DNA from 2 places in the Streptomyces sp. NPDC006140 genome. Region 1 is predicted to be linked to the other one. Evidence: riboswitches for the same ligand, from Rfam matches in the RefSeq annotation. Region 1 holds a riboswitch; the other holds the start of a gene.
What was found. Region 1 has a riboswitch for S-adenosylmethionine ahead of ABZ386_RS03675 (aminotransferase class V-fold PLP-dependent enzyme). Riboswitches for the same ligand answer to the same signal wherever they lie in the genome.
Positions count from the first base shown of each region.

Region 2: linked by a shared signal. The riboswitch ahead of thrC (threonine synthase) and the one ahead of ABZ386_RS03675 (aminotransferase class V-fold PLP-dependent enzyme) in region 1 are both predicted to bind S-adenosylmethionine.

Region 1 is NZ_JBEXTS010000001.1:784,755-793,177, forward strand. Features, by position in the region: gene ABZ386_RS03645 (hypothetical protein) at 1-114, opposite strand, end outside; gene ABZ386_RS03650 (heme-copper oxidase subunit III) at 260-880, shown strand; gene ABZ386_RS03655 (c-type cytochrome) at 962-1,774, shown strand; gene ABZ386_RS03660 (Rieske 2Fe-2S domain-containing protein) at 1,771-2,844, shown strand; gene ABZ386_RS03665 (cytochrome bc complex cytochrome b subunit) at 2,841-4,463, shown strand; gene trpD (anthranilate phosphoribosyltransferase) at 4,600-5,664, shown strand; SAM riboswitch class IV at 5,738-5,854, shown strand; gene ABZ386_RS03675 (aminotransferase class V-fold PLP-dependent enzyme) at 6,000-7,367, shown strand; gene ABZ386_RS03680 (glycerate kinase) at 7,322-8,423, opposite strand, start outside.
Region 2 is NZ_JBEXTS010000010.1:203,892-212,314, forward strand. Features, by position in the region: gene ABZ386_RS25495 (carboxylesterase family protein) at 1-691, opposite strand, end outside; gene ABZ386_RS25500 (NADH:flavin oxidoreductase) at 789-1,910, opposite strand; gene groL (chaperonin GroEL) at 2,094-3,716, opposite strand; gene ABZ386_RS25510 (cold-shock protein) at 4,044-4,247, opposite strand; gene ABZ386_RS25515 (ubiquitin-like small modifier protein 1) at 4,695-4,970, opposite strand; gene thrC (threonine synthase) at 5,087-6,373, opposite strand; SAM riboswitch class I at 6,392-6,547, opposite strand; gene ABZ386_RS25525 (glucosyl-3-phosphoglycerate synthase) at 6,703-7,647, shown strand; gene ABZ386_RS25530 (trehalose-6-phosphate synthase) at 7,721-8,423, shown strand, end outside.

The DNA.
Region 1 (8,423 bases):
CACGAACTCCACCACCGGGACGTCCGGAGCCGGCCGTCGGCCGGTCGCGAGCCGCACCTGCTCGCGGGTGTTGGAGTCGTCGCTGTAGACCAGCACCGTGGCGGTCGGCTGCATTGTTCCTCCGTGACGTCAGCGTCGTAAGGACAGGCCCGTTGGGCCGGATGCTACTCCCTTGAACACCACGTCAACAGCGGTACGACCGGCTTAGACACTCCGAACGGCACCCCCCGGAGTGAGGGCGGGATAAGCGACCGACATAATGTCGGTCGTGGCGACAGCAACGACAGTAGAAACCGGGCACGCGCACCCGTCGGTCAACCGGCCGAACCTCACCAGCGTCGGAACCATCATCTGGCTGAGTTCCGAGCTGATGTTCTTCGCGGCCCTCTTCGCGATGTACTTCACCCTGCGATCGGTGACGGGTCCCGATCACTGGAAGGAGATGGCGAGCCATCTCAACTTCCCGTTCTCGGCGACGAACACCACCATCCTGGTGCTCTCCTCCCTCACCTGCCAGCTCGGCGTCTTCGCCGCCGAGCGCGGTGACGTGAAGAAGCTGCGGATGTGGTTCATCGTCACCTTCATCATGGGCGCGATCTTCATCGGCGGTCAGGTCTTCGAGTACACGGAGCTGGTCAAGGAGGCGGGCCTGTCCCTCTCCTCCGACCCGTACGGCTCGGTCTTCTACCTGACCACCGGCTTCCACGGCCTGCACGTGACGGGCGGACTCATCGCCTTCCTGCTGGTCCTGGGCCGGACGTACGCGGCCCGGAGGTTCACCCACGAGCAGGCGACCGCCGCGATCGTCGTGTCCTACTACTGGCACTTCGTCGATGTCGTCTGGATCGGCCTCTTCGCCACGATCTACATGATCAAGTAGCAGGGCCAGCATCCGCCGGCGCCCGACGAGGCGCGCATCCCAGAAGCATCGACGCAGAAGATCCTGACACCGGGGTAATCCGTGAAAAAGCTCTCCGCACGACGACGCCATCCGATGGCGGCGCTCGTCGTCCTACTCCTCGCGCTGGTCTTCAGCGGGGGGCTGTACGCCGTGTTCGCACCCACGAGCAAGGCCGAGGCCGACACAACCGCCCAGTCCCTCGCCATCGAGGAGGGCAAGAAGCTCTACTCGGTCGGCTGCGCCAGTTGCCACGGCACCGGCGGTCAGGGCACCTCCGACGGCCCGAGCCTGGTGGGTGTGGGCGCCGCGTCCGTCGACTTCCAGGTGGGCACCGGCCGTATGCCGGCCGCCACCTCCCAGGGCCCGCAGGTCCCGAAGAAGAAGAACATCTACACCCAGGCCGAGATCGACCAGCTGGCGGCGTTCATCGCCTCGCTGGGCGCTGGTCCGTCCATCCCGACGGAGGACCAGTACAGCCCCGAGGGCGCCGACATCGCCAAGGGCGGTGAGCTCTTCCGGACCAACTGCGCGCAGTGCCACAACTTCACGGGCAAGGGTGGCGCCCTGACGCACGGCAAGTTCGCTCCCACCCTGGAGGGCGTCGAGCCGAAGCACATCTACGAGGCCATGCAGACCGGCCCGCAGAACATGCCGTCCTTCCCCGACACCACGCTGTCGGAGAAGAACAAGAAGGACATCATCGCGTACCTCGACGCGGTCAACAGCGAGAAGACCGAGAGCCCCGGCGGCCTCGAACTGGGCGGTCTGGGACCGGTCAGTGAGGGCCTCTTCGGCTGGATCTTCGGTCTCGGCGGACTGATCGCCGTCGCCGTGTGGGTCGCCGCCCGGACCGCAAAGGCCAAGAAGTCATGAGTAGCCAAGACATTCCAGAAGAGAACCTGCCTGCCGAGCAGGCCGCAGGGCATGACGAGCACGGGCACGGCGCGGTGAGCGTCGCGGACGAGAAGCACCCGTTCGCCGACCCGGGTCTGCCTCCCCACGAGCACCGGATCCAGGACATCGACGAGCGGGCCGCCAAGCGGTCCGAGCGCTCGGTCGCCCTGATGTTCACGGTGTCGATGCTGGCGACCATCGGCTTCATCGCCGCGTTCGTGGCGATCCCGGTCGACAAGTCGGTCTACATCTTCCCGCTCGGCCACATCAGCGCCCTGAACTTCGCGCTGGGCATGACGCTCGGCATCGCGCTGTTCTGCATCGGCGCGGGCGCGGTCCACTGGTCCCGCACCCTGATGTCGGACGTGGAGATCGCCGACGAGCGGCACCCGATCGAGGCGGAGCCCGAGGTCCGCGAGAAGGTCTTCGCGGACTTCAAGCAGGGCACCAAGGAGTCGGCGCTCGGCCGCCGCAAGCTGATCCGCAACACCATGCTCGGCGCGCTCACGCTGGTGCCGCTCTCCGGCGTCGTGCTGCTGCGCGACCTCGGCCCGCTGCCCGGCACCAAGCTCCGCCACACGCTGTGGTCCAAGGGCAAGCTGCTCGTGAACATGAACACGAACCAGCCGCTGCGTCCCTCGGACGTCGCGGTCGGTTCGCTGACCTTCGCCAAGCCCGAGGGCCTGGAGGAGCACGACCACGAGTTCCAGAACGAGATCGCCAAGGCCGCCCTGATGATCGTCCGGATCCAGCCGGAGAACATCAAGGACAAGCGCGAGCTCGAGTGGTCGCACGAGGGCATCGTCGCGTACTCGAAGATCTGCACCCACGTCGGCTGCCCGATCTCCCTGTACGAGCAGCAGACGCACCACGTGCTCTGCCCCTGCCACCAGTCCACCTTCGACCTCTCCGACGGTGCCCGAGTGATCTTCGGTCCCGCCGGTCACGCCCTGCCGCAGCTCCGCATCGGCGTGAACGACGAGGGCTACCTCGAGGCGCTCGGCGACTTCGAAGAGCCCGTCGGCCCTGCTTTCTGGGAGCGCGGATGAGCACTGCACAAGAACGTCGCAAGGCGCCCGCGGGTGAGCGGGTGGCCGACTGGGCCGACGGCCGTCTGGGGATCTACTCCCTGGCCAAGGCCAACATGCGCAAGATCTTCCCGGACCACTGGTCCTTCATGCTGGGCGAGATCTGCCTCTACAGCTTCATCATCATCATCCTCACGGGTGTGTACCTGACGCTGTTCTTCCACCCGTCGATGAACGAGGTGGAGTACCACGGCAGTTACGTCCCGCTCCAGGGGCAGCTGATGTCGGAGGCGTTCGCCTCCACGCTGGACATCAGCTTCGACGTCCGCGGCGGTCTGCTCATCCGGCAGATCCACCACTGGGCGGCGATCATCTTCCTCGCCGGCATGTTCGTGCACATGATGCGCGTCTTCTTCACCGGCGCGTTCCGCAAGCCGCGCGAGATCAACTGGCTGTTCGGCTTCCTGCTGTTCGTCCTGGGCATGTTCACCGGTTTCACCGGCTACTCGCTCCCGGACGACCTGCTCTCCGGCACCGGTGTCCGCTTCACGCAGGGCGCGATCCTGTCCGTGCCGATCGTCGGCACGTACATCTCGATGTTCCTGTTCGGCGGGGAGTTCCCGGGCACCGACTTCGTCGCCCGGTTCTACTCGATCCACATCCTGCTGCTGCCGGGCATCATGCTCGGGCTCGTGGTCGGCCACCTGATCCTGGTCTTCTACCACAAGCACACCCAGTTCGCGGGTCCCGGCCGCACCAACAAGAACGTCGTCGGCATGCCGCTGCTGCCGGTCTACATGGCCAAGGCCGGAGGCTTCTTCTTCCTGGTCTTCGGTGTCATCGCGGCCCTCGCCGGCATCGCGACCGTCAACCCGATCTGGGTCCTCGGCCCCTACCGTCCCGACCAGGTGTCGACCGGTGCCCAGCCCGACTGGTACATGGGCTTCGCCGAGGGTCTGGTCCGCGCCATGCCCGGCTGGGAGATCAACTTCTGGGGTCACACGCTCGTCCTGGGCGTGTTCATCCCGCTGGTCCTCTTCGGCCTGTTCCTCGCGATCATCGCCCTGTACCCGTTCATCGAGTCGTGGGTCACCGGCGACAAGCGCGAGCACCACATCCTGGACCGGCCGCGCAACGCCCCGACGCGCACCGCCTTCGGTGTCGCCTGGGTCACCGGCTACATGATCATGCTGATCGGCGGTGGCAACGACATCGTCGCCACGCACTTCCACCTGTCGATCAACGCGGTCACCTGGTTCGTCCGGATCGGGTTCTTCGTCGGACCGGTCATCGCCTTCATCATCACCAAGCGGATCTGCCTCGGCCTGCAGCGCCGGGACAAGGACAAGGTGCTGCACGGCCGCGAGTCGGGCATCATCAAGCGCCTGCCGCACGGTGAGTTCATCGAGGTGCACGAGCCGCTCAGCCAGGAGCAGCTGTACACGCTCACCGCGCACGAGCAGTACCAGCCGGTCGAGCTCGGCCCGACGGTCGACGAGAACGGTGTCGAGCGCAAGGTGAAGGGCTCCGAGAAGCTGCGCGCCAAGCTCAGCGACGCCTATTACGGCGAGGGCGCCCAGATCCCGAAGCCCACCGCCGAGGAGTACCGGGAGATCACGAGCGGCCACGGCCACCACTGATCACTGCTTCGCCACGCCACAGAAGGGCCCCGTCCGGTGTTCGGACGGGGCCCTTCGCGGTGCCGTGGGCTGGATAGGGTGGACCTCGTTGAGACTCTCGTCCCGTAGTGCGGGACGCCTGACCCTGGAGCGGCTTATGAGCGCTGTGACCCCCGCTGGAGGCGACACCGCGGCGGGCCGCTCCTGGCCCCTGCTGTTGAACGGCCTGCTGGAGGGCCGGGACCTGACGGCCGACGACACCGCGTGGGCGATGGACCTGATCATGCGCGGCGAGGCGACGGACGCGCAGATCGCCGGGTTCGTGGTGGCGCTGCGCGCCAAGGGCGAGACCGTCGAGGAGATCGCCGGGTTCGTCCGGGCGATGTACGAGCACGCGAACGTCATCGAGGTGCCGGGCCCGGCGGTCGACATCGTCGGCACCGGCGGCGACGGGGCGAAGACCGTCAACATCTCCACCATGTCGGCGATCGTCGTCGCCGGCGCGGGTGCGAAGGTCGTCAAGCACGGCAACCGCGCCGCGTCCTCGGCGTCCGGCGCCTCGGACGTCCTGGAGAAGCTCGGCGTCAACCTGGAGCTGCCGACGCACCGGGTGGCCGGGGTGGCCGAGGAGGCCGGGATCACCTTCTGCTTCGCGGCGAAGTTCCACCCGTCGATGCGGTACGCGGGCGCGGCACGCGGCCAGTTGGGCATCCGGACGATCTTCAACGTCCTCGGACCGCTGACCAACCCGGCGAAGGTCCGGTCCCAGGCGGTCGGCGTGGCGGACCCGCGCATGGCGCCGATCGTCGCGGGCGTCTTCGCCGAGCGCGGCCACTCCTCCCTGGTCTTCCGCGGCGACGACGGCCTCGACGAGCTGACCACCACGGCCACCTCCCGGGTGTGGGTCGTCCGGGACGGCAAGGTGACCGAGGAGGCCTTCGACCCGCGCGAGGTGGGCATCGAGCTGGTCCCCGTGGAGGCGCTGCGCGGCGCGGACGCCTCCTACAACGCCGAGGTCGCCCGCCGCCTGCTGGACGGCGAGACCGGCCCGGTCCGGGACGCGGTGCTGCTGAACTCGGCCGCGGCCCTGGTGGCGCTGGAGCCGGGCACGGGCACGCTGGCCGAGCAGATCCGCGCCGGGCTGGCGAAGGCCGCCGAGTCGATCGACTCCGGGGCCGCCAAGCGGACCCTGGAGCGGTGGGTGGCCGCCAGCAACAAGTAGCGCGCGACTCGGCGTCCCGCGATCCGGACTCGGGTTGCGGGACGCCGATCACTTCACGTACGTTCCCGTACCAGGTCATGAGTGACAGTCATGAGGCCCCGGCCGACTGTCCGGCAACCCTCCGTCCGTGGCGGGGTGCCCCGGGTGAAGACCAGGCCGCAGGCAGCGAGGTCTGCGGCAAGCGCGGACCCCTCGCACGCTTTTGGAAAGTGTGGGACCAGGGGTCCTGGTCGACGAGGAGCCTTCCGTGAGTCAGCGAATGCGATAGGGCCGCAGAGCCCCGCCTCCGCACACCCTTTCTCTCTCTTCACCCCTGTCTCTCACGGGAGTTCACCATGTCCGTCTCCACCGTTGCCGCCGACCGTTCCGTTTGTGCCCCGCTGCCCGTTCTGGGCCGGGATGTCACCGTGCCGCTCGTGACCGGCGGTGAGGTCACCTACGCCGCGCTCGACTACGCCGCCAGCGCCCCGGCGCTCCAGCGGGTCTGGGACGACGTCGCCGCCTACGCGCCGTACTACGGCAGCGTCCACCGCGGTGCCGGGTACCTGTCCCAGCTGTCGACCGACCTGTTCGAGACCGCCCGCCGGACCGTCGCGGAGTTCCTCGACTGCCGTGCCGGCGACCAGGTGGTGTTCACCCGGTCCACCACCGACTCCCTCAACCTCCTCGCCGCGGCCCTGCCGGAGGGCTGCCAGGTCTACGTCTTCGAGACCGAGCACCACGCCTCCCTGCTGCCCTGGCGGGGCGCCCGCGTCACCTACCTCGACGCGCCGAGCAGCCCCCGCCAGGCCGTCGAGACCCTGGAGAGCGCCCTCGCCGACCGCGACCCCCACGGCCCGGCCCTGGTCTGCGTCACCGGCGCCTCGAACGTCACCGGCGAGCTGTGGCCCGTACGGGAGCTGGCGGCGGCCGCGCACGCCCAGGGCGCGCGGATCGTGCTGGACGCCGCCCAACTGGCCCCGCACCACCCGGTGTCCGTCACGGACCTCGACGTCGACTGGGTCGCCTTCTCCGGGCACAAGCTGTACGCGCCCTTCGGCTCCGGCGTCCTGGCCGGGCGGGCCGACTGGCTGCGCGAGGCCGAGCCGTACCTCGCGGGTGGCGGCGCCTCCCGCAAGGTCGCGCGGCGCACGGACGGGGGAGTGGACGTGGAGTGGCACGAGAGCGCCGCCCGCCACGAGGCCGGCTCCCCGAACGTCATCGGCGCCTACGCCGTCGCCTCCGCCTGCAAGGCCCTCACCGAGGCCGGATTCGACACCCTCGTCGCCCGTGAGCAGTACCTGATCGAGAAGGTGCGCGCGGGGCTCGCCGAGGTGCCTCAGGTCCGGATCCTCTCCCTCTTCGGGGCCGACGCCCCGCGCGTCGGGGTGATCTCCTTCGTCGTCGACGGCTGGAACAGCTCCCACTTCGCCGCCGCCCTCTCCGCCGAGTACGGCATCGGCGTCCGGGACGGGCTGTTCTGCGCCCACCCGCTGCTGCGCACGCTGCTCGGCAGCGACCCGCAGACGCAGGGCGAGTGCGGGGCGCCCGAGGCGGCGCCCGGGGAGAAGTCCCTCAACGCCATCCGCGTGAGCTTCGGGGCCGGCACGCCGGACGAGCACGTCGAGCGGTTCGTGAGCGCGGTGAAGGAGCTCGTGACGGACGGCGCCAAGTGGAACTACCGCACGGAGGACGGGCGTTGCGTCCCGGACACCTCGGCGTGAGCCGGTAGCCGGGCGCCCAGGACGATCATCCGCAGGGCCCGCTCGGTGGCGTCGGTGAGCAGCTCGCTCGCCCGCAGCAGCGCCTCCGCCAGCTCCATCGGGGCGGGCAGGATGCCGTGGCAGGCGTCCACGCCCGGCACCTCGTGCGCGCCCTCGCCGAGCGTGCCCGCCAGGGCCAGGACCGGGCGGCCGTACAGCTTGGCCCGGCGGGCCACCTCGGCCGGGACCTTGCCGCGGGGCGTCTGGTGGTCCAGGGCGCCCTCGGCGGTGACGACCAGGTCGGCCCGGGCCAGGCGGGCGTCCAGGTCGAGGTGGTCCAGCAGCACGTCGAAGCGGGGCAGGAGGCGGGCGCCGAGCGCGGCGAGACCGGCTCCCAGGCCGCCGGAGGCTCCGGTTCCGGGGCCGTGGCGGAGGTCGGTGTCCGGTACGGCGACGTCCCGGGTGAGGACGAAGGCCCAGTTCTCCAGCGCGGCCGACAACTCCTCGACCTGCTCGGGCGTCGCCCCCTTCTGCGGCCCGAAGACCCGGGCCACACCGCGCTCGCCGCACAGCACGTTGTACGGGTTGCAGGCGACGAGCAGTTCCACCTCCGCGAGACGGGGGTCGAGGCCCCTCGGGTCGATGCGGTGCAGGCGGGCCAACGCGCGGCCGCCGTGCGGGAGTTCCCTGCCGTTGTCGTCCAGGAGTCGGGCGCCCAGCGCCTGGAGCGCGCCCGCGCCCCCGTCCGAGGTGCCCGAGTCGCCGCAGCCGACGAGGATCCGCCGTACGCCGGAGTCGAGCGCGGCGCGGAGCAGTTCGCCGACGCCGTAGGTGGTGGTGGCGCCCGGGTCGCGCAGATCGCCCGGGACGAGGGAGAGGCCGGCGACCGCCGCCATCTCCACCACCGCGGTGTCCCCGTCGCCCAGGAGGGCGAAATGGGCGGCGATGGTCTCCCCGACCGGGCCGGTCGCGGGCACGGTGACGATCCTGCCGCCGGTCGCGGCGGCCAGGGTGAGGGCCGTGCCCTCGCCGCCGTCCACCAGCGGGACGAGGTCGAGCTCGGCGTCGGGCAGGACA
Region 2 (8,423 bases), on a different contig from region 1:
TCCCCGGCACGCTCTGCGCGATCGCCCGCCGGAACAGGCCGGACGCGCGGTCCATCGCGAGCAGCGAGGCGATCGAGCCCGCGCCCGCCGACTCGCCGAAGACGGTGACCCGCTCCGAGTCGCCGCCGAACGCCGCGATGTTGTCCCGCACCCACTCCAGCGCGGCGACCTGGTCGAGCAGGCCGCGGTTGGCGGGCGCCCCCTCGATGTGGGCGAACCCCTCCATTCCGACCCGGTAGTTGAGGGAGACGACCACGACGTCGCCGTCGGTGGCGATGTGCCGGGCGTCGTAGCCGGGGCTGCCGGCGTGGCCGAGCTTGTAGGCGCCGCCGTAGATCCACACCAGCACGGGGCGGCGGGCGGCCGGGTCGGGGTCGGGGGTCCAGACGTTGACCGTGAGCCACTCGTCGCCCTCGGGCACGTCGAACAGGGCCGGGCCGCCCATCAGGCCGAGGTCCTGCGGGGGCGGCGGGCCGAACGCGTACGCGTCGCGTATGCCGTCCCAGGCGGGGGCGGGGCGCGGGGCCATGAAGCGGGCCTCGCCGACGGGGGGTGCGGCGAAGGGGATGCCGCGGAAGACGGCGAGCCCCTCCTCCCTGCGGCCCCGGACCGCCCCGGCGGTGGTGCGCACCACCGGGGCGGGCTGCTCGGCCGGACCGTCCGCCGGGGGGCGGGCCTCGGTCGTCGTCATCTGGATCTCCTCACGTGGCCGGTGAACAGGCGCTCAGTCAGTGTCCTTGACTGACGCAAGCAGATCCAGAGCCTCGGGTTCCGGGCTCGGCCGTGGGTCAGCTGAGCGACTTCAGCGCGGCCGGGTCGTACGGCGCCAGGTCCGTGAAGCGGCCGTCCAGGATCTTCCGGGCCCACTCGGGGTCCTGGAGCAGGGCGCGGCCGACGGCGACCATGTCGAACTCGTCGCGCTCGAAGCGGTCCAGGAGGTTGTCGAGGTCGCCGACCTCGGCGCCCTGGCCCTGGAAGGACTTGAGGAAGTCGCCGCCGCTCAGGCCGACCGAGCCGACGGTGATGGCGGGCTTGCCGGTGAGCTTCTTGGTCCAGCCGGCCAGGTTGAGGTCGGAGTCGTCGAACTCGGGCACCCAGTAGCGGCGGGTGGAGGCGTGGAAGGCGTCGACGCCGGCGGCGGCCAGCGGGGTCAGGATGGCCTCCAGCTCCTCGGGGGTCTCGGCGAGGCGGGCGTCGTAGGCGTCCTGCTTCCACTGCGAGTAGCGGAAGATGACGGGGAAGTCGGCCGAGACGGTCTCGCGGACGGCCGCGACGATCTCCGCCGAGAACTTGACGCGGGCGACCGGGTCGCCGCCGTAGGCGTCGGCGCGGCGGTTGGTGCCCTCCCAGAGGAACTGGTCGAGCAGGTAGCCGTGGGCGCCGTGCAGTTCGACGCCGTCGAAGCCGATGCGCTCGGCGGCCGCGGCGGCCTCGGCGAACGCGCCGATGACGGCGTCGATGTCGGCCTGGGTCATGGCCTTGCCGGTGCCCTCGGTGCCGTCCGTGCGGATACCGGAGGGGCCGACGGCCGGGGCGTCGGCGACGGGCGGCTCGCCCTGCTTGCGGACCATGCCGATGTGCCACAGCTGCGGCACGATCGTGCCGCCCGCGGCGTGCACCGCCTCGGCGACCTTCGCCCAGCCCGCGAGTTGCTCCTCGCCGTGGAACCGCGGCACGCGGTCGCTCTGCCCGGCCGACTCGTGGCCGACGTAGGTGCCCTCGGTGACGATCAGACCGACTCCGGCGGCGGCGCGGCGCGCGTAGTACGAGACGACGTCCTCACCGGGGACGCCGCCCGGGGAGAACATGCGGGTCATCGGCGCCATAGCGATCCGGTTCGGGACGGTCAGGCCGCCCAGCGACACGGGTCGGGACAGGATGTCGGCGGCGCGGGAGGCGACGTCGGTCACGTGGGGACTCCTCGGGAGGTACCGGTCGGTATGTGCATACGCATAGGGCGCCTATTCCAACAGCCCGGCCCGCCCACGGCATCCCGCCCTCCCTGTGATCCCGCACACGCCCGAGGGCGGCACCCCCTGTCGCACAGGGAGTGCCGCCCTCGGTACCGAAGGACGGTGATCGACCGGAGTCGATCAGAAGTCCATGTCACCGCCCGGCATGCCGCCGCCGGCGGGCGCGGCGGCCTTCTCCGGCTTGTCGGCGATGACGGCCTCGGTGGTGAGGAACAGCGCGGCGATGGAGGCGGCGTTCTGCAGCGCGGAACGGGTCACCTTCGCCGGGTCGATGATGCCCTCGGCGATCATGTCGACGTACTCACCGGTCGCGGCGTTCAGGCCGTGGCCGACCTGGAGGTTGCGGACCTTCTCCACGACGACGCCGCCCTCGAGACCACCGTTGACGGCGATCTGCTTCAGCGGGGCCTCCAGCGCGAGCTTCACGGCGTTGGCGCCGGTCGCCTCGTCACCCTCGAGCTCCAGCTTCTCGAAGACCTGGGAGGCCTGCAGCAGGGCCACGCCACCACCGGCGACGATGCCCTCCTCGACGGCCGCCTTGGCGTTGCGCACGGCGTCCTCGATGCGGTGCTTGCGCTCCTTGAGCTCCACCTCGGTGGCGGCACCGGCCTTGATGACCGCGACACCGCCGGCGAGCTTCGCCAGGCGCTCCTGCAGCTTCTCGCGGTCGTAGTCCGAGTCGCTGTTCTCGATCTCGGCGCGGATCTGGTTCACGCGACCCTGGACCTGGTCGGCGGAGCCGGCACCGTCGACGATGGTGGTCTCGTCCTTGGTGATGACGACCTTGCGGGCCTTGCCCAGCAGGTCGAGCGTGGCGTTCTCCAGCTTGAGGCCGACCTCCTCGGAGATCACCTCGCCGCCGGTGAGGATGCCGATGTCCTGCAGCATCGCCTTGCGGCGGTCGCCGAAGCCCGGGGCCTTGACGGCGACGGACTTGAACGTGCCACGGATCTTGTTGACGACCAGGGTCGACAGGGCCTCGCCCTCGACGTCCTCGGCGATGATCAGCAGCGGCTTGCCCGACTGCATGACCTTCTCCAGGAGCGGGAGCAGGTCCTTGACGTTCGAGATCTTGGAGTTCGCGATCAGGATGTACGGGTCGTCGAGGACGGCCTCCATACGCTCCATGTCGGTCGCGAAGTACGCCGAGATGTAGCCCTTGTCGAAGCGCATACCCTCGGTGAGCTCCAGCTCCAGACCGAAGGTCTGGGACTCCTCGACGGTGATGACGCCTTCCTTGCCGACCTTGTCCATCGCCTCGGCGATGAGCTCACCGATCTGGGTGTCGGCGGCGGAGATGGAGGCCGTGGAGGCGATCTGCTCCTTGGTCTCGACGTCCTTCGCCTGCTCCAGCAGGGCGGCGGAGACGGCCTCGACGGCCTTCTCGATACCGCGCTTGAGGGCCATCGGGTTGGCGCCGGCGGCTACGTTGCGCAGACCCTCGCGCACCAGGGCCTGGGCGAGCACGGTCGCCGTGGTCGTACCGTCACCGGCGACGTCGTCCGTCTTCTTGGCGACTTCCTTGACCAGCTCGGCGCCGATCTTCTCGTACGGGTCCTCGAGCTCGATCTCCTTGGCGATGGAGACACCATCGTTGGTGATCGTGGGCGCGCCCCACTTCTTCTCGAGGACGACGTTGCGGCCCTTGGGGCCGAGCGTCACCTTCACGGCGTCCGCGAGCTGGTTCATGCCGCGCTCGAGGCCGCGCCGCGCCTCCTCGTCGAACGCGATGATCTTGGCCATGTGAAGTGGTCCCTCCAGGACTGGGGGTGATTACTTCGGACCGCGCCCGCGCCCGCGACGGACGGCCCCGACCGGTGGTTCCTTGCCCCACCCGGCCCGTGGCCTCACCGACCCGGTCCTTACGTTGTCACTCTCACCTTCAGAGTGCTAACGCAATGATTAGCACTCGACCCCTGCGAGTGCAAGCGCCTGACGGGTTCGGGCGGGGGCGTCAGCCGCCCGCGAACGCCGCTCGAAGGGCCTTCGAACAGGCCGAAGGGCCCGCACCCCGGGGGGTACGGGCCCTTCAGAGAAGACCGGTCGCTTGCGGTTGGTCGTGGAACGCGTTCAGCCGGCGACGCGAACCATGTCGGCCTGCGGACCCTTCTGGCCCTGCGAGATCTCGAACTCAACCCGCTGGCCCTCTTCCAGGGTGCGGTAACCGTCCATCTGGATCGCGCTGTAGTGGACGAAAACATCCGCACCACCGTCGACCGCGATGAAGCCGTACCCCTTCTCCGCGTTGAACCACTTGACGGTGCCCTGAGCCATGCCTAACTCCCCTATTACTGGCCCTTGCACAGATCCACACTTCGCGGATCCGGGTCAGACCTCACCCCCCACGGTTGGGGGCGTGCGCCGGAACGCGTCGACCGCGGCTGAATGTATCTGTCCAACTGCCGTCTGCAACAGGTCAATCGGACGAGAATTCTGGACGCGCAGCATCCGGAATGTGGGGAGAATTCGCCTGAATTCAGGGCAAGTCGGGCCACACAAAAGGAACAAAAGCCGCGAAAGACGCACACACTTTGGCTACATCTTGTCGGGCGTGCGGCAGGAATTCAGGGTTTCCGATCAGGGGATCGGCATCGCGTTCCCCAACTGTACCCCGCTCAACCACACTGAATTGCCCCCTCCGCTTCTCTCACGGAGGGGGCAATTCGATGAACTCTCGGTGACGACCGTTACCGCAAGTAACAATCGGGCCGGTCGACCGGTTCAGCCGCCGGCGACGGCCGGGATGATCGACACGCCGGCACCGTCCGGCGTCGCCGTCTCCAGCCCCTGCTCGAACCGCACGTCGTCGTCGTTCACGTACACGTTGACGAACCGCCGCAGCTTGCCCTGGTCGTCCAGCACCCGGGCGGCGATCCCGGTGTGGTTCTTCTCCAGATCGGCGATGACCTCGCCCAGGGTCGCCCCTTCAGCGGCGACCTCGGCCTGCCCGCCGGTGTAGGTACGCAGGATGGTGGGGATACGAACTGTGACGCTCATGACTTCAAAACCTCCGGTTGGGTGACGCACCTGTCTTTAGGGGCGCGGGGCTGTGTCGATATGCGGCTCCGCCGCGTGGGCGCGACCAGCCCCCACCGGCCCGCAGCCGACAACGATCAGACGAGCCCGGCCTCACGGAACGAAGCCAGGTTCGGGCGAATGGTCGTGGTCAGCCCCGTGCCCGCCACCGCGTCCAGCGTCTTCAGACCATCCCCGGTGTTGAGCACCACGGTCGTCTTCGACGGATCCAGAACCCCGTTCTCGATCAGCTTCTTCGTCACCCCCACGGTCACCCCACCCGCGGTCTCCGCGAAGACACCCTCGGTCCGCGCAAGGACCTTGATCGCGTCGACGACCTGCTCGTCGTTCACGTCCTCCACCGCACCGCCCGTCCGCCGCGCGATGTCCAGCACGTACGGCCCGTCCGCCGGATTCCCGATCGCCAGCGACTTGGCGATCGTGTCCGGCTTCTGCGGCCGCACCACGTCGTGCCCCGCCTTGAACGCCGTCGACACCGGCGAGCACCCCTCGGCCTGCGCGCCGAAGATCTTGTACGGCTTGTCCTCGACCAGTCCGAGCTTGATCAGCTCCTGCAGGCCCTTGTCGATCTTCGTGAGCTGGGAGCCGGAGGCGATCGGCACGACGATCTGGTCGGGCAGCCGCCAGCCGAGCTGCTCGCAGATCTCGTACGCCAGGGTCTTGGAGCCCTCGGCGTAGTACGGCCGCAGGTTGACGTTGACGAAGCCCCAGCCCTCGCCGGCCGGGTCGCCGATCAGCTCGGAGCAGAAGCGGTTCACGTCGTCGTAGTTGCCCTCGATGCCGACGAGCTCGCCGCCGTAGACCGCGGCCATGACGACCTTGCCCTGCTCCAGGTCGTGCGGGATGAACACGCAGGAGCGGAAGCCGGCGCGGGCCGCGGCGGCGCCCACCGCGCCGGCCAGGTTGCCGGTGGAGGAGCAGGAGAGGGTGGTGAAGCCGAAGGCGCGGGCGGCCTCCAGGGCCTGGGCGACGACGCGGTCCTTGAAGGAGTGCGTCGGGTTGCCGGAGTCGTCCTTGACGAAGAGCTTGCCGGCGTCGACACCCAGCTCACGGGCGAGGTTGTCGGCCTTGATCAGCTTGGTCCAGCCCGGGTTGAGGTTCGGCTTGTCCGCCACGTCGGCCGGGACGGGCAGCAGCGGCGCGTAACGCCAGATGTTCGCGGGACCCGCCTCGATCCGCTTGCGGAGCTCCTCGGCGTCGTACGCGGAGAAGTCGTAAGCGATCTCCAGCGGGCCGAAACACTCCTCGCAGGCGAAGACCGGGCCGAGGGGGACGCGGTGACCGCACTCGCGGCAGCTCAGAGCGGCGGCCGGGCCGAGGTCTACCGTGGAGTTCGTGGTGCTTGCAACAGTCTGCACAGCCATGTGAGGCGAGGCCCTTTCTCCTCATCTTCCTCACGACGCATCTCGCCGTGAGACGGATTTGGCACCTTCCCTAGCCGGGAGCCTCGCGCTGTGGTCGCCAGTGACCTACGAGTACCGACTGGAGGGTTGCCGGGGCTTCATCGGGCCGTATCCCTCTGCCCCTCTGGATGAGCTGTATGTGGTTGTAAACAACGGTTGACCCCGGACATGCGATGGTCATCCGCGTTGTTCAAGACTGTAACCGACGACCAGGACCCTTGAGATAGTCGTCCGAACCGCGAGATGGCTCACAATCCGTCCCGCCGAGAGAACGCTAAGGAGCCGCCACGGTGCTGGAAGAAGTCGAGCGCTGGCTGAGCACCCGTTCCTGGTCCGCGACCGAGCGTCCGCTCCACCGGATCCTGGCCGCCAAGCAGCGCACGGGCCAGACGGTCAGCGTCGTACTGCCCGCGCTCAACGAGGAGGAGACGGTCGGCGACATCGCCTCCGTCATCCGCCACGACCTGATGCGGCAGGTCCCGCTCGTCGACGAGCTGGTCGTCGTCGACTCGGGGTCCACCGACCGCACGTCGGAGGTGGCCGCCGCCGCGGGCGCGACGGTGGTGCACCGCGACGCCATCCTGCCGCGGCTGCCCGCCGTGCCCGGCAAGGGCGAGGTGCTGTGGCGCTCGCTGCTCGTCACGCGCGGGGACATCGTCTGCTTCGTCGACGCGGACCTGAGGGACTTCTCGTCCGACTTCGTCTCCGGGATCGTGGGCCCGCTGCTCACCGAGCCGGACGTCGACCTGGTCAAGGGCATGTACGACCGTCCGCTGGGCGGCGCCGCCGGGCAGGGCGGCCGGGTCACGGAACTCATGGCGCGCCCGCTGCTCAACATGCACTGGCCGCAGCTGGCCGGCTTCGTGCAGCCGCTCGGCGGGGAGTACGCCGCCCGCCGCTCGCTGCTGGAGCAGCTGCCGTTCCCCGTCGGGTACGGCGTCGAGCTGGGCATGCTGGTCGACGCCCTGCACCTGGTCGGCCTGGACGCCCTCGCCCAGGTGGACGTCGGGGTGCGCAAGCACCGGCACCAGGACGGGCAGGCGCTGGGCCGCATGGCCGCCGCGATCTACCGCACGGCCCAGCTGCGGCTGGCCCGGGGGCATCTGATCCGGCCGTCCCTGACGCAGTTCGAGCGGAGCGGCGACGGCTTCGAGCCGCGCACGTACTCGGTGGACACCGAGGAGCGTCCGCCGATGGTGGAGATCGCCGAGTACCAGCAGCGGAAGGCGGCCTGACCGGGGCCGTTTTCGGCCGGACGCGGCAGGTCCGTACGTTTGAGCGTTTACCGGCCGGGCTAGGTTGAGGCCTATGGGTTCGACGTACGGTTCTGCGCGGGTACTGGTGGCCTCCAACCGGGGCCCGGTCTCCTACACGCTCGGTGAGGACGGTTCGCTGGACGCCAAGCGGGGCGGTGGCGGGCTGGTCTCGGGGCTGTCCGCGATCGGCTCGGACGCGGACGCGCTGTGGGTGTGCTCGGCGCTGTCCGACGGCGACCGGGAGGCGGTCCGGCGCGGGATCGGCGAGGACGGCGTGCGGATGCTGGACATCCCGGCCGACGTGCACGCCGACGCGTACAACGGCATCGCCAACTCGGTGCTGTGGTTCGTGCACCACATGCTGTACCAGACGCCGCTGGAGCCGGTCTTCGACGCGGAGTTCCGGCGCCAGTGGGCGTCCTACGAGACGTACAACCGGGCGTTCGCCCAGGCGCTGGCCGAGGAGGCGGCGCAGGGCGCGGCGGTCGTGGTGCAGGACTACCACCTGACGCTGGTGCCGGGCATGCTCCGCGAGCTGCGCCCGGACCTGAGGATCGGCCACTTCTCGCACACGCCGTGGGCGCCGCCCGAGTACTTCCGGATGCTGCCGGACGACGTGGCCGGGCAGGTGCTGCGCGGCATGCTGGGCGCGGACCGGCTGGGCTTCCTCACGCAGCGCTGGGCGGACGCGTTCACCGCGTGCGCCGAGCGGTTCGCCGGGGGGCTCGGCGGCACGCGGATCGGCGTGCACGGGC